DNA from 2 places in the Microcystis panniformis FACHB-1757 genome. Region 2 is predicted to be linked to the other one. Evidence: predicted binding sites of a transcription regulator. Region 2 holds the regulator's gene; the other holds the start of a gene.
The links. The regulator NtcA, encoded in region 2, controls nitrogen genes in cyanobacteria. The targets are predictions, from matches to a motif close to TTTGTANCNNNNGNTACAAA.

Region 1 (5,290 bases), 1.4 Mb from region 2:
TTATCATTAGGGTAATCAGTCGCCGCTTAATTATGACTATTCTTCAATCTTTGGCTGAGAAAATGGTATAACATAAAAAGGAAATGGGATATTAATTTAGTTAGTTGACAAGGAAAAAGAAAAATGATCGCTCAACCTCAATACCCAGAAAGAATGACCCCGGAAGAGTATCTAGAATGGGAAGCTACACAGGAATTGCGCCATGAATACATTGATGGGGAAATTATCGCCATGACTGGGGGTAGTCTGCCCCATAATGATATTACCTTGAATTTTTACACTGCTTTAAGATTTCATCTCCGTCCGCGAGGCTGTCGAGTCAATGTATCTGATGCGAAAGTACAAGCTAATAATAGTCGTTATTTTTATCCCGATTTGGTGATTAGTTGCGATTTTAGGGATAGACAATCTCGTAATTTTATTCAACATCCACAAGTGATTATTGAAGTGCTTTCCCCCAGCACAGGAAACTATGATCGCACTAAAAAGTTACAATATTATCGTCAGATTCCTAGTTTACAAGAATACGTTTTAGTCGATCCTGAATCGATCAGTGTTGAGGTTTATCGTCGCGGTGAAGATAAAATTTGGTTTTACTGCGCTTATAGTCAAGGGGAAGAAATTATTCTATCTAGTCTCGATTTTCACTGTGCGATCGAGTTAATCTATGAAGGGATAAGTTTCGATTAAAGAAAGTTTACAAAAATGTCAAACATTCCTAGACTTAAAATAAATACGTCCCGATTGTTTCGATAAATTCTATGTTACCGCCCCTATTAGTTCTTGATCCCTTGTTAGAAAACTGGTTACGAGAAGATCTCGGTAGAGGCGATCGCACCACCCAAGCAATTTTCTTCGGTCATGCTAAAATCGGTCAAGCTAGTTGGATTGCCAAGGAAGCGGGAGTTATTGCTGGTTTACCCGTAGCTGAAAGAGTTTTTCAACTACTTAACCCCACTATTCACTTTACCCCCACCGTTGCCGAGGGGGAATTCTGCCCCAAGTCTAAAGTTATTGCCGAGATAGAAGGTTCCTTCGATGCGTTGTTAATCGGGGAAAGAGTCGCTTTAAATCTTGCCATGCGCTTGAGTGGGATTGCTAGTGAAACTCGCAAATATGTGGAGAAAATTGCCGATTTATCGACAAGATTGGTGGATACTCGCAAAACTACCCCCGGATTGCGAATTTTAGAAAAATATGCCTCCGGTATCGGTGGCGCTATTAACCATCGTTTGGGGTTAGATGATGCAATTATGATTAAAGATAATCATATTCAAGCAGCCGGCAGCATCGAGGAAGCAGTGCTTCGTGTACGGCAAAATATGCCCTATCCTCTCACAATTGAGGTAGAAACCAGTCAATTAGAAGAAGTGAATCAAGCTCTGCAGCAGCAGGTAGAGATCATTATGTTAGATAATATGGATTTAGAGATGATGCAAACTGCTGTGGAGATGATCCGCAATTTTAATAGTAAAACCAAAATAGAAGCATCGGGAAATATTACCCTCGATCGCATTCGCAACGTTGCCGAAACAGGAGTAGATTATATTTCTACTAGCGCCCCGATTACCCGTTCTACTTGGTTAGATATCAGTATGAGAATTGATTAAAAGGCTATATCAGTTATCAGTTATCAGTTATCAGTTATCAGTTATCAGTTATCAGTGAACTTAAAACGGTTCTTCGGTTTGTGTTATGCAATAGACGGGGGTTATAAGGGATGAAACCCTTATAGAGAAACATCTTAGGCAATTTTTGTCAATTGTTTTTGATCTAGAACGAACTAATCAATTAAGTCTCTTGCCAGATAAGGATTTAGTGGATTTATGCCACCCGATCAAACTATATCAAGTAACTAAGAACCCTTAAAACTCAAATCTGATCGGTGATCACTGATAACTGATCACTGATCACTGATCACTGACTCCTATCTATTCTAACCTCGATCGCATCGCCAATATTTAGGTGTAATTGCTTTTGGGCGCTCCCACTATTGACGGCAATTTCTAACCCCCCGTGACTACCGATAAAAGCGACTATTTCCCCCCAAGGAACATCACTGTAGGTGTTTTTTGTGGGGATAATTTTTTGTCCTAACTGCACTGACCAATTTTTTCCTTCTAGGAGATAATCGGGAATATTGCTGATTAAATTGCCGAAAATGTCAATATATTGAATTTGACCCCTGATTTTATCTTCCTCGATTTGCGGAACAGCGATCGCTAATTGTTGCAAGCTATCGGGATCAATCATCTCACCTAACATTTCTAGGGGTACTCCCCGGGCCAAATAAGCGGCCACAGCAGCAAAAATATCCCGACCGTGAAAAGTCGTGCTAGGGTTAGGGGTGCGCCAATAGGAAGAATTATTGAGATTAACGGCAGATATAGCGGGAGATTGGCTTAAAATACCACTAAATAAACCATTATCTGGCCCGACTAAATAACCACCGGCAAAACGAATCCCTACCCCGCGTCTTTTGCTTCCCACCCCTGGATCTATAACTGCCAGATGAATAGTGCCTTGGGGAAAATATTGATAGGCATTCAGGAGGACAAAACGACCAGCGTAAAGGTCTTGGGGCGAAATTTGATGATTCAGATCGATCGTGCGAGCATGGGGGGCAATTCCCGCGATTACTCCCTTGATAATGCCCACATAACCGTCCTGTAGTCCAAAATCGCTAGTAAGGGTTATTAGTGCCTGTTCCGTCATTGACTTGTCCCTAGGGTTGCCAACACCGTTAATAAATCTTAACGCCAAATTCAGTAGCTAAAGATACAGTTTACCAAGGAGAATGTTATGATTTAGATATAAGGTAAGTTAAGTCGCTCAAAAGTCTGTCCATCATGAACAAAAATCGTCAGCAAGTCCTAACACAAGCCGCCGTCGCTCATAGGGAAACACTCCGCAGAAATTTACAACACCGACTGGAAGTGGCTAGAGCGCAGGGAAATGAAGCTTTAGTGCGTCAATTGGAAGCAGAGGCGGCCTATTTGCACCTTCGTTAGATTTAATCGGTGTTTAGTCATCGGAAATTTTGGGTCTGAAACCCCGCCGTTCTAGGTTGGCTTTACGTTAGAATTAAAAGGCCAGTCTCGAAAACCAAGTGGACGGCGCAGCACCTTGAAAACTCGGCTTAGGGGGTTCCGACCAGAAAAGCTTGGCCGGGTAAAAAGTCGCGCGCAACAAGTACAAGAAGCTATAGGCGGTCAACGTACCGTGGGACACACGGAATCGGGCTTCTGAAATGGGGCGAAAGTCTGTGGACTCTGTGTAAGACAGTACATGGTTTTTTAACTGTGGTATGCGACGGTGGTGGAAGCAGAAACTTAAATCGTGAGGTTTAGGAATCGCCGCCCTAAAAGTGCGGCGAGGATGTCAAAGTCTAGTTGTCGGTTTCTAGTGATCGGTATGCCGATCACTTTTTTTTGGGTGAATTTTTTTTTAATTGCTGATATCTTAACTGGCAATCCCTAAAATAGAAGGAACAGCAGTGTAGAGATCAAATAATTATGGCTTTTTTTCGGCAATATATCGCCCCGCTCCTGACTATCTTAGTGTTTTTAGTTGCTCTGGTTGCCACCGGCATCCGGATTTTTTTACCGGCAGATTTAGCGGCACCAGCTCCGATCGAGCCATCCCTGGGCATAATTTTCTTTTATCCTTGGCATGGCTAACCTTCCCGAAGATTATCGGCTGCGACTGGGCAAAATGGGCGATCGCTATCTACTCATTAATTTTCTCACCCGCACCTATGAAGAATTTTTTCCCGAACAAAAAAACCTCTCCCATCTAGCTGATACAGTCAGACAGTTTTTTGGCCTCGATACTCCCCTGTGGATCGTCGAAGGACAACAAACGGCGATCGCTTGTCTCTGGATGGGGAGCGCCGTCGATCAGGTGACAGGCGATCGCTATGGTCATATTTTCCTGATTTACGTCGATCCCCAGCATCGTCGCCAAGGTATCGCCACCGCACTAATCGATCGAGCTAAGGATTGGGCAAAAAGTCGCGGACAAACCCGCATCGGTTTACAAGTCTTCATCAATAACGACAATGCTCTCAATCTCTACCAAAATCTCGGCTTTCAAACTCGCTCTTTGCTGATGTGGAAAAATATTTAGAAACTGTTAGGAGTCAGGAGATAGGAGTCAGTTATCAGTTATCAGTTATCAGTTCACTGTTTACTGATCACTGAAAAGCTCCCCACTTCCCCACTTCCCCACTTCCCCACTTCCCCACTTCCCCACACCCCACACCCCACACCCCACACCCCAGACATACCTATAGAGATGGCACTGTCAGCATTAATTATTCTCGATCGAGCGACAAAGGTTAAAATTTGGGAAACACTGGAATACACTGGCAGTCATCGTGGATAAAAACACGCTATTTTATTAACCTATACTAACCGCGCTTTAGGAGTCAGCAGTTTTCATGGATTCCGTGACAACCCTCCAATGTCAAAACCTAACCTGTCTATCCCCGAACGCTCTCACTAATAGATTCTGTGAAAAATGCGGTACTCCTTTAGTTAAGCGCTATTTATGGATGATGGGTGATTGGGTGAGAACCTATTATCATGTTGGCGAGCTAATTGATAATCGTTATTTGGTCAAACAACCACAAATTGTTCTTGATACTAAACCCGCTCAAGCACCCCAAGCACCGGAAGAACCTCCTAGCTGGCTCTCCCTCTACCTAAAATTGTTACCCTTCCATCTCCACATTCCCCAAGTCTATGGCTATATTCCCAGTCCCGATGAACGCTTGAATATGGACATCTGGCTGTTGGAATACGGCACTATTCCCCTCGATCAAACGGGAGAATTAATATATCCGGAACTATTGCCCACTCTAGCCGAGGTTTGGTCGCAAGCTTCCGATTTAAGACAAATTCACTGGTTATGGCAAATGGCCAAACTCTGGCATCCCCTTCAGAGAAAGGCTGTAGTCTCTAGTCTGCTCAACCCTTCGCTGACGAGAGTGAATAATCAGCTGCTGCAATTGCTAGAATTAAGCAAAGATGAGGCCACCGCTCCCAATTTAAAAGATTTAGGAGCTTTCTGGACCGGTCTGATCCCGACGGCAGCCGCTAATATTCAAGATTTTCTCGTATCCCTGACCCAAGAGCTAGAATCCGGTGATCTCGATCGCCCGGAATCCCTGATCGCTATCCTCGATTATGCACTACAGCACTACGGTGGAGGTCAAGAACGCAGCTATGAGATTTTTACCTGCACTGATACCGGTCTGATGCGGGAACACAACGAGGATGCCTGTTAT
Region 2 (5,290 bases):
GATGATTTAGGCAGATTTGCAGAAGCGATCGCCTCTTACGATCAAGCTTTAGAAATTAAACCCGATTTCCATCAAGCTTTGTCCGGCCGAGGGGTTGCGTTAGGTAATTTAGGCAGATGGGCAGAAGCGATCGCCTCTTACGATCAAGCTTTAGAAATTAAACCCGATGACCATCAAGCTTGGTACAACCGAGGGATTGCGTTAAAGAATTTAGGCAGATTAGAAGAAGCGATCGCATCTTACGACAAAGCTTTAGAAATTAAACCCGATGACCATCAAGCTTGGACCAACCGAGGGAATGCGTTAAGGAATTTAGGCAGATGGGCAGAAGCGATCGCCTCTTACTACCAAGCGGTAGCCATTAAATCCGATGACCATCAAGCTTAGTCTGACCGAGGGTGGGCGATTTGTTCTCTGGGTAAAATAGGGCTAGATCAACTAACAGAATACAGCGATCCTTACCATTGGGCAGCCTATACCCTGACTGGACAGGACTAACTTATGGAAATTCCCAAAACAATTATCGATCTTGAAGCGCTGCTAATTGCCCTCGCACAGCAGACTGAACCTTTGCCAGAATATCTACAGCGATCGCTCAAAGAAATTGAACGATTATTAAGGGAAGAACAACCCCAGGCAGCAACACAATTGCGGCAACTTGTCAAGGATTTTCCCCCCCTAGAAAAAGCTTATAAAAAAGCGATCGAAGAATTAGACGCAGCCTATGCTAACCAAGAACGCACCAAAAGTTTAAGCGTCATTTTTCCCGATAGTTTAGATTTCGAGGCCCTATTTATTAATGATGTTATTCCTAGCCAAGATTGGGTAAAAACTGCCCAAAAATTAGCTGGATCCCCCCTTGATCACGAGGGTGCTGATTCCCCTCGATTTTGGGATAAAGCCGATCGCCTGATGGTGGTAACGGTGGGAGGTGCAGCCCTAGGGGGATCGATTGCGGGAGTTTATGGCGCGGTTATTGGTGCGATATTAGCGGCGGGCTGCGGATGGTATATTACCTTTAGAAAAGCAAAATCAGCATAAATTTTTGATGAAGATTGTTAACATTGAAAACTTTCTTTTGTTAATCGGAACCTTGGTCATTACCGCAAGCGTGGCAGTGGTTACAAGAAGACGGCAGCGACGGGGAAACAATAAATCTTATCTAGAAATTCTTTTCGTTTCTGGGTTAACTTTGTGGACTGCATTTACCCTATTTAAGGTGGTCTATAAAGTGTTAACCGATGAAAATTTTCAGAAATGCCTTGGTTCGGATAGTCAAATCCCTCTTTTGCTAGGTGCTGTTGTCGGTATCTATATTTCTATTAACGAGATTCGGAAATTATTTGAAGCGAAGTAATAGAAATGCCAGCTTTATCCATATCCAAAAGTTATACTAAATCCTGTTGAGAAGGTATAGAATAGGCGTTGGGTTTCATGCTTTAACTCAACCTAAGTTCTATAAACATTATCAGTAAACCCCAAAAAAAAGGAAGCTAAATCATGAAAATTACTATCGATATTCCCGATGAATTGCTTCAACATTACAACTACAATAATCTTACCCGTGAAATTTTAGAGGCTTTGGTGGTGCAGGCCTACCGAGCGGAAAAAATCACCAGTGCCGAGGTCGGAAGTATTTTAGGTCTATCTTCTCGTTGGGTGGTGGATGCTTTTTTGAAAAACCACGATGCCGATTTACATTACGATGAAGTCGATCTAGACAGCGATCGCAAGACTCTTCAGCAACTTCGCAACAAACACGATCATAGTCTTTTATGATAGTCGTTTCAATTAAATTGAAGATAGATTTCGCCTTTGATACCCCCTTGATCCTAGGGTTGATTCATAGTAGGGTTGATTCATGAATCAACCCTACTACCCTTAATAAGGGGGGCGCTGATGATTTTTAACACCTACCTACTTAAAACTACATTCCCATAATTTCGTAACCGGAATCTACATAAATAATCTGACCGGTAATACCACTAGAAAGATCACTGGCTAAAAAAGCGGCCGTATTTCCCACCTCAATTTGTGTCACGGTGCGATGTAAAGGAGCGATTTCTTCCACATGATGGATCATATCAAGAATTCCCCCCACGGCCGAAGATGCCAAGGTGCGAATTGGACCGGCGGAAATACCATTAACTCGGATCTTTTGGCCACCTAATTCCGCGGCTAAATAGCGAACACTCATTTCTAAACCTGCTTTTGCCACCCCCATTAAATTATAGTTAGGAATTACCTTGACACCGCCGAGATAGGTAAGAGTGATAATACTTCCCCCTGCCGTCATCAAAGGTTTAGCTGATCGCGCTAGACGGGTTAGGGAAAAAGTGCTAATATCTAGGGATTTAGTGAAAGCTTCCCGAGGGATGGCGGTAAAATCGCCCGTTAAACCCTCTTTATCGGCAAAAGCGAGACAGTGAATCAAAATATCCAGTTTACCCCATTTTTCCGCCACTGTAGCGAAAGTATCTTCTACCTGTTGGTCATTTTGGACATCGCAGGGGACATAAAAAGCGGGATTAAGTTCATCGGCCAATTCTCGCACTTTTTTCTCAAAGCGGCCTTTTTCGTCGGGGAGATAGGTGACACCGATATTTGCACCAGCTTGATGGAGTTGTTGGGCAATTCCCCAAGCGATCGAGCGATTATTGGCAATTCCTGTCACTAGGGCGTTTTTTCCCGTTAAATCTAACATAGTTCTCGTTTCTCTTACAAAAATCTCCCCAATAGCCGACCCCAGCGAGATTCGGTATAATAGGGATACAGATAACGGGGCAGCAATGATCACCCCTCCCCCATTGTCTGGCAAAAAGCGCCCAAAACTTTTCCCAGTTTAGGCAGCGGTTATGTTTAATAGAGGTGACACTCGTTGCATAATAAAAACAATTTTCCCCTTTTTTGGATGTGAGATGGACTTATCCCTAATACAAGATAAACCCCTAGCAGATGTGTTCCGTCGAATCGGCAGCGGCAATTTCCCCCCGGTGGTGGAATTGTTCGAGCGTGGCAAAACGATCTTTTTCCCTGGAGATCCCGCCGAAAGAGTCTATTTTTTGCTGAAAGGAGCCGTTAAGTTGTCGCGAGTCTATGAAGCGGGAGAAGAAATTACCGTGGCTCTACTGCGGGAAAATAGCGTCTTTGGTGTGCTATCCTTACTCACCGGCCAGCGATCGGATCGTTTTTATCATGCCGTGGCTTTTACTCCGGTAGAATTACTCTCGGCCCCGATCGATCAGGTAGAAAGATCCCTCCGCAATAATCCCGATTTATCAATGTTGATGCTGCAGGGTTTGTCCTCGCGGATTCTGCAAACGGAAATGATGATCGAAACCTTGGCTCACCGGGATATGGGTTCACGTTTGGTCAGTTTTTTGTTAATTCTCTGTCGTGATTTTGGGGTTCCCACCACCGATGGCATCCGGGTGGATCTAAAATTGTCTCACCAAGCGATCGCAGAAGCGATCGGTTCTACTCGCGTCACTGTCACCCGTTTATTGGGAGAGCTGCGGGATCAAGAAATGGTCTCAATTTACAAGAAGAAAATTACCGTCCATAATCCCGTCGCTCTCAGTCAACAATTTACTTAAATTCTGGATGACTAGCGCTTATATTTTGGTTTTGGCCATCGTGGTTTTAGGTGGTCTGATAGCGGCGGTTGGCGATCGCATAGGGAGCCGTATCGGTAAGAAAAGGATGCGTTTATTTAATCTGCGTCCGAAACAAACCGCAACTTTAATGACGATTGTAACGGGAATTTTGATCGCCGGCTCCACTTTAATTGTCTTGTTTGCTTCTAGTAAATCCCTGCGTCAAGGGGTTTTTGAACTGGATCGTCTTTTAAATGAACGTCGTGCCGCTATTAAGGATTTAGAAAGTCAGGTCAGAAAAACCACCGAACAAAAAAATCAGGTGGAAAAGGCTTTAAAAACAGCTAAAAGTGAACAGATAGCTGTGCAGAAACGTCTAGAGGTTCTTAACAAAAATTATCAAGCTTCGCGTCAACGTTTGCGATTAGTTTCGGGACAGTTGGAAAAGTTTCGGAAGGAAGTGGCTAATTTAAATAATGAACGAGTTATTTTAACTAATCAAAAGGCACAGTTAAGCAGTCAACGGGATCAATTGTTCCAACAAAAATCAATTCTTTCTAGTCAGATAAATCAACTACAAACCACCGTTAAAGTTAGAGATAAAGAGTTGGCTAATCAACAAAAATTATTAACAACCAGACAAGCGCGACTTCAACAGTTGGAAACCCAACAAAAAACCCTACAGCTAGAAATTGATCGCCGGGATCAACGCATTGGAGAACTTGATCGATCGATCGTCGATAAAAATTTAGCTTTGGAACAGCGTGAGGGAAAATTAAAAGATTTAGAAACCCAAATGGCTTTTCTTAAGCGGGAAGTGGAAGTTTTAGAACAATACTATCAAACCTATCAAGAATTGCGGGAAAAACAAATCGCTATTTTCCGGGGACAGGTGTTATCTTTTGGAGCTTTTCGTATTGTTGATCCCCAAGCTATTGTCACCGTTATCGATAAGTTATTGCGGGAAGCGAATATGAATGCTATCCGTGCCACCCAACCGAATCAGCCTAATTTTGACCAGCGTTTAGTTAAGATCACAAAAGCACAGGTAGAACAGTTAAGTCAACAATTACAGGACGGTAAAGAATATGTGGTGAGAATCCTTTCCGCAGGTAATTATGTCTTAGGAGAAACCGAGATTCGTGTCTTTGCTGATGTGGTTCCCAATCAAAGAGTTTTTGAGGAGAAACAGGTAATCGCTGCCGTTTCTATTGATCCGCAAAATATGACAGAAGAAGACCTGCAAAAGCGTTTAGATTTACTCTTAGCTTCGGCTCAATTTCGCGCTAGAAGTGCGGGAGTTTTAGGGTCAATTCAAGTGGAAGATGGTTTATTAACTACGGTAGTTAACTTTATCGATCAAGTCAAAAGGTCGGGTAATTCTATCGAGACACTTGAGGCAGTTGCTGCTAGTAAAACTAATACATCTGGACCCTTAACTTTGCGTTTGGTAGCGGTAAAAGATGGTAAAATTGTTTTTAGTACGTCCTCTTAAAAGATAGCTAAAGTTAGGAGTTGAGATTAAAATCAATTCCTTCGTAAATATCGACAAGATTTAAGCTAATTCCTAAAGAATCTAGGGATATAATTCCCCTTGCTGGGGTGTATTCTTGCAATAACCAATTATTCTCTGAGGTTTTGCTATAGGATTCTATTAGTATCTCCCCTTGACTGACGAGAAGATATTGGTTTAA

Region 1: a site for NtcA is predicted at 2,766-2,785, ahead of VL20_RS19460 (SAM hydrolase/SAM-dependent halogenase family protein). Genes of this name have one in related genera too.

Annotation. Positions count from the first base shown of each region.
Region 1 is NZ_CP011339.1:4,065,094-4,070,383, forward strand. It holds gene VL20_RS19450 (Uma2 family endonuclease) at 124-690, shown strand; gene nadC (carboxylating nicotinate-nucleotide diphosphorylase) at 762-1,610, shown strand; gene VL20_RS19460 (SAM hydrolase/SAM-dependent halogenase family protein) at 1,918-2,715, opposite strand; gene pirA (arginine synthesis PII-interacting regulator PirA) at 2,850-3,011, shown strand; gene VL20_RS31875 (hypothetical protein) at 3,516-3,680, shown strand; gene VL20_RS19465 (GNAT family N-acetyltransferase) at 3,673-4,128, shown strand; gene VL20_RS29535 (hypothetical protein) at 4,182-4,367, opposite strand; gene VL20_RS19470 (PP2C family protein-serine/threonine phosphatase) at 4,442-5,290, shown strand, end outside.
Region 2 is NZ_CP011339.1:5,462,603-5,467,892, forward strand. It holds partial or broken gene VL20_RS25685 (tetratricopeptide repeat protein) at 1-384, shown strand, start outside; gene VL20_RS25690 (hypothetical protein) at 502-1,041, shown strand; gene VL20_RS25695 (hypothetical protein) at 1,049-1,357, shown strand; gene VL20_RS25700 (UPF0175 family protein) at 1,501-1,779, shown strand; gene fabI (enoyl-ACP reductase FabI) at 1,928-2,704, opposite strand; gene ntcA (global nitrogen regulator NtcA) at 2,919-3,596, shown strand; gene VL20_RS25715 (DUF3084 domain-containing protein) at 3,604-5,091, shown strand; gene VL20_RS25720 (Uma2 family endonuclease) at 5,105-5,290, opposite strand, start outside.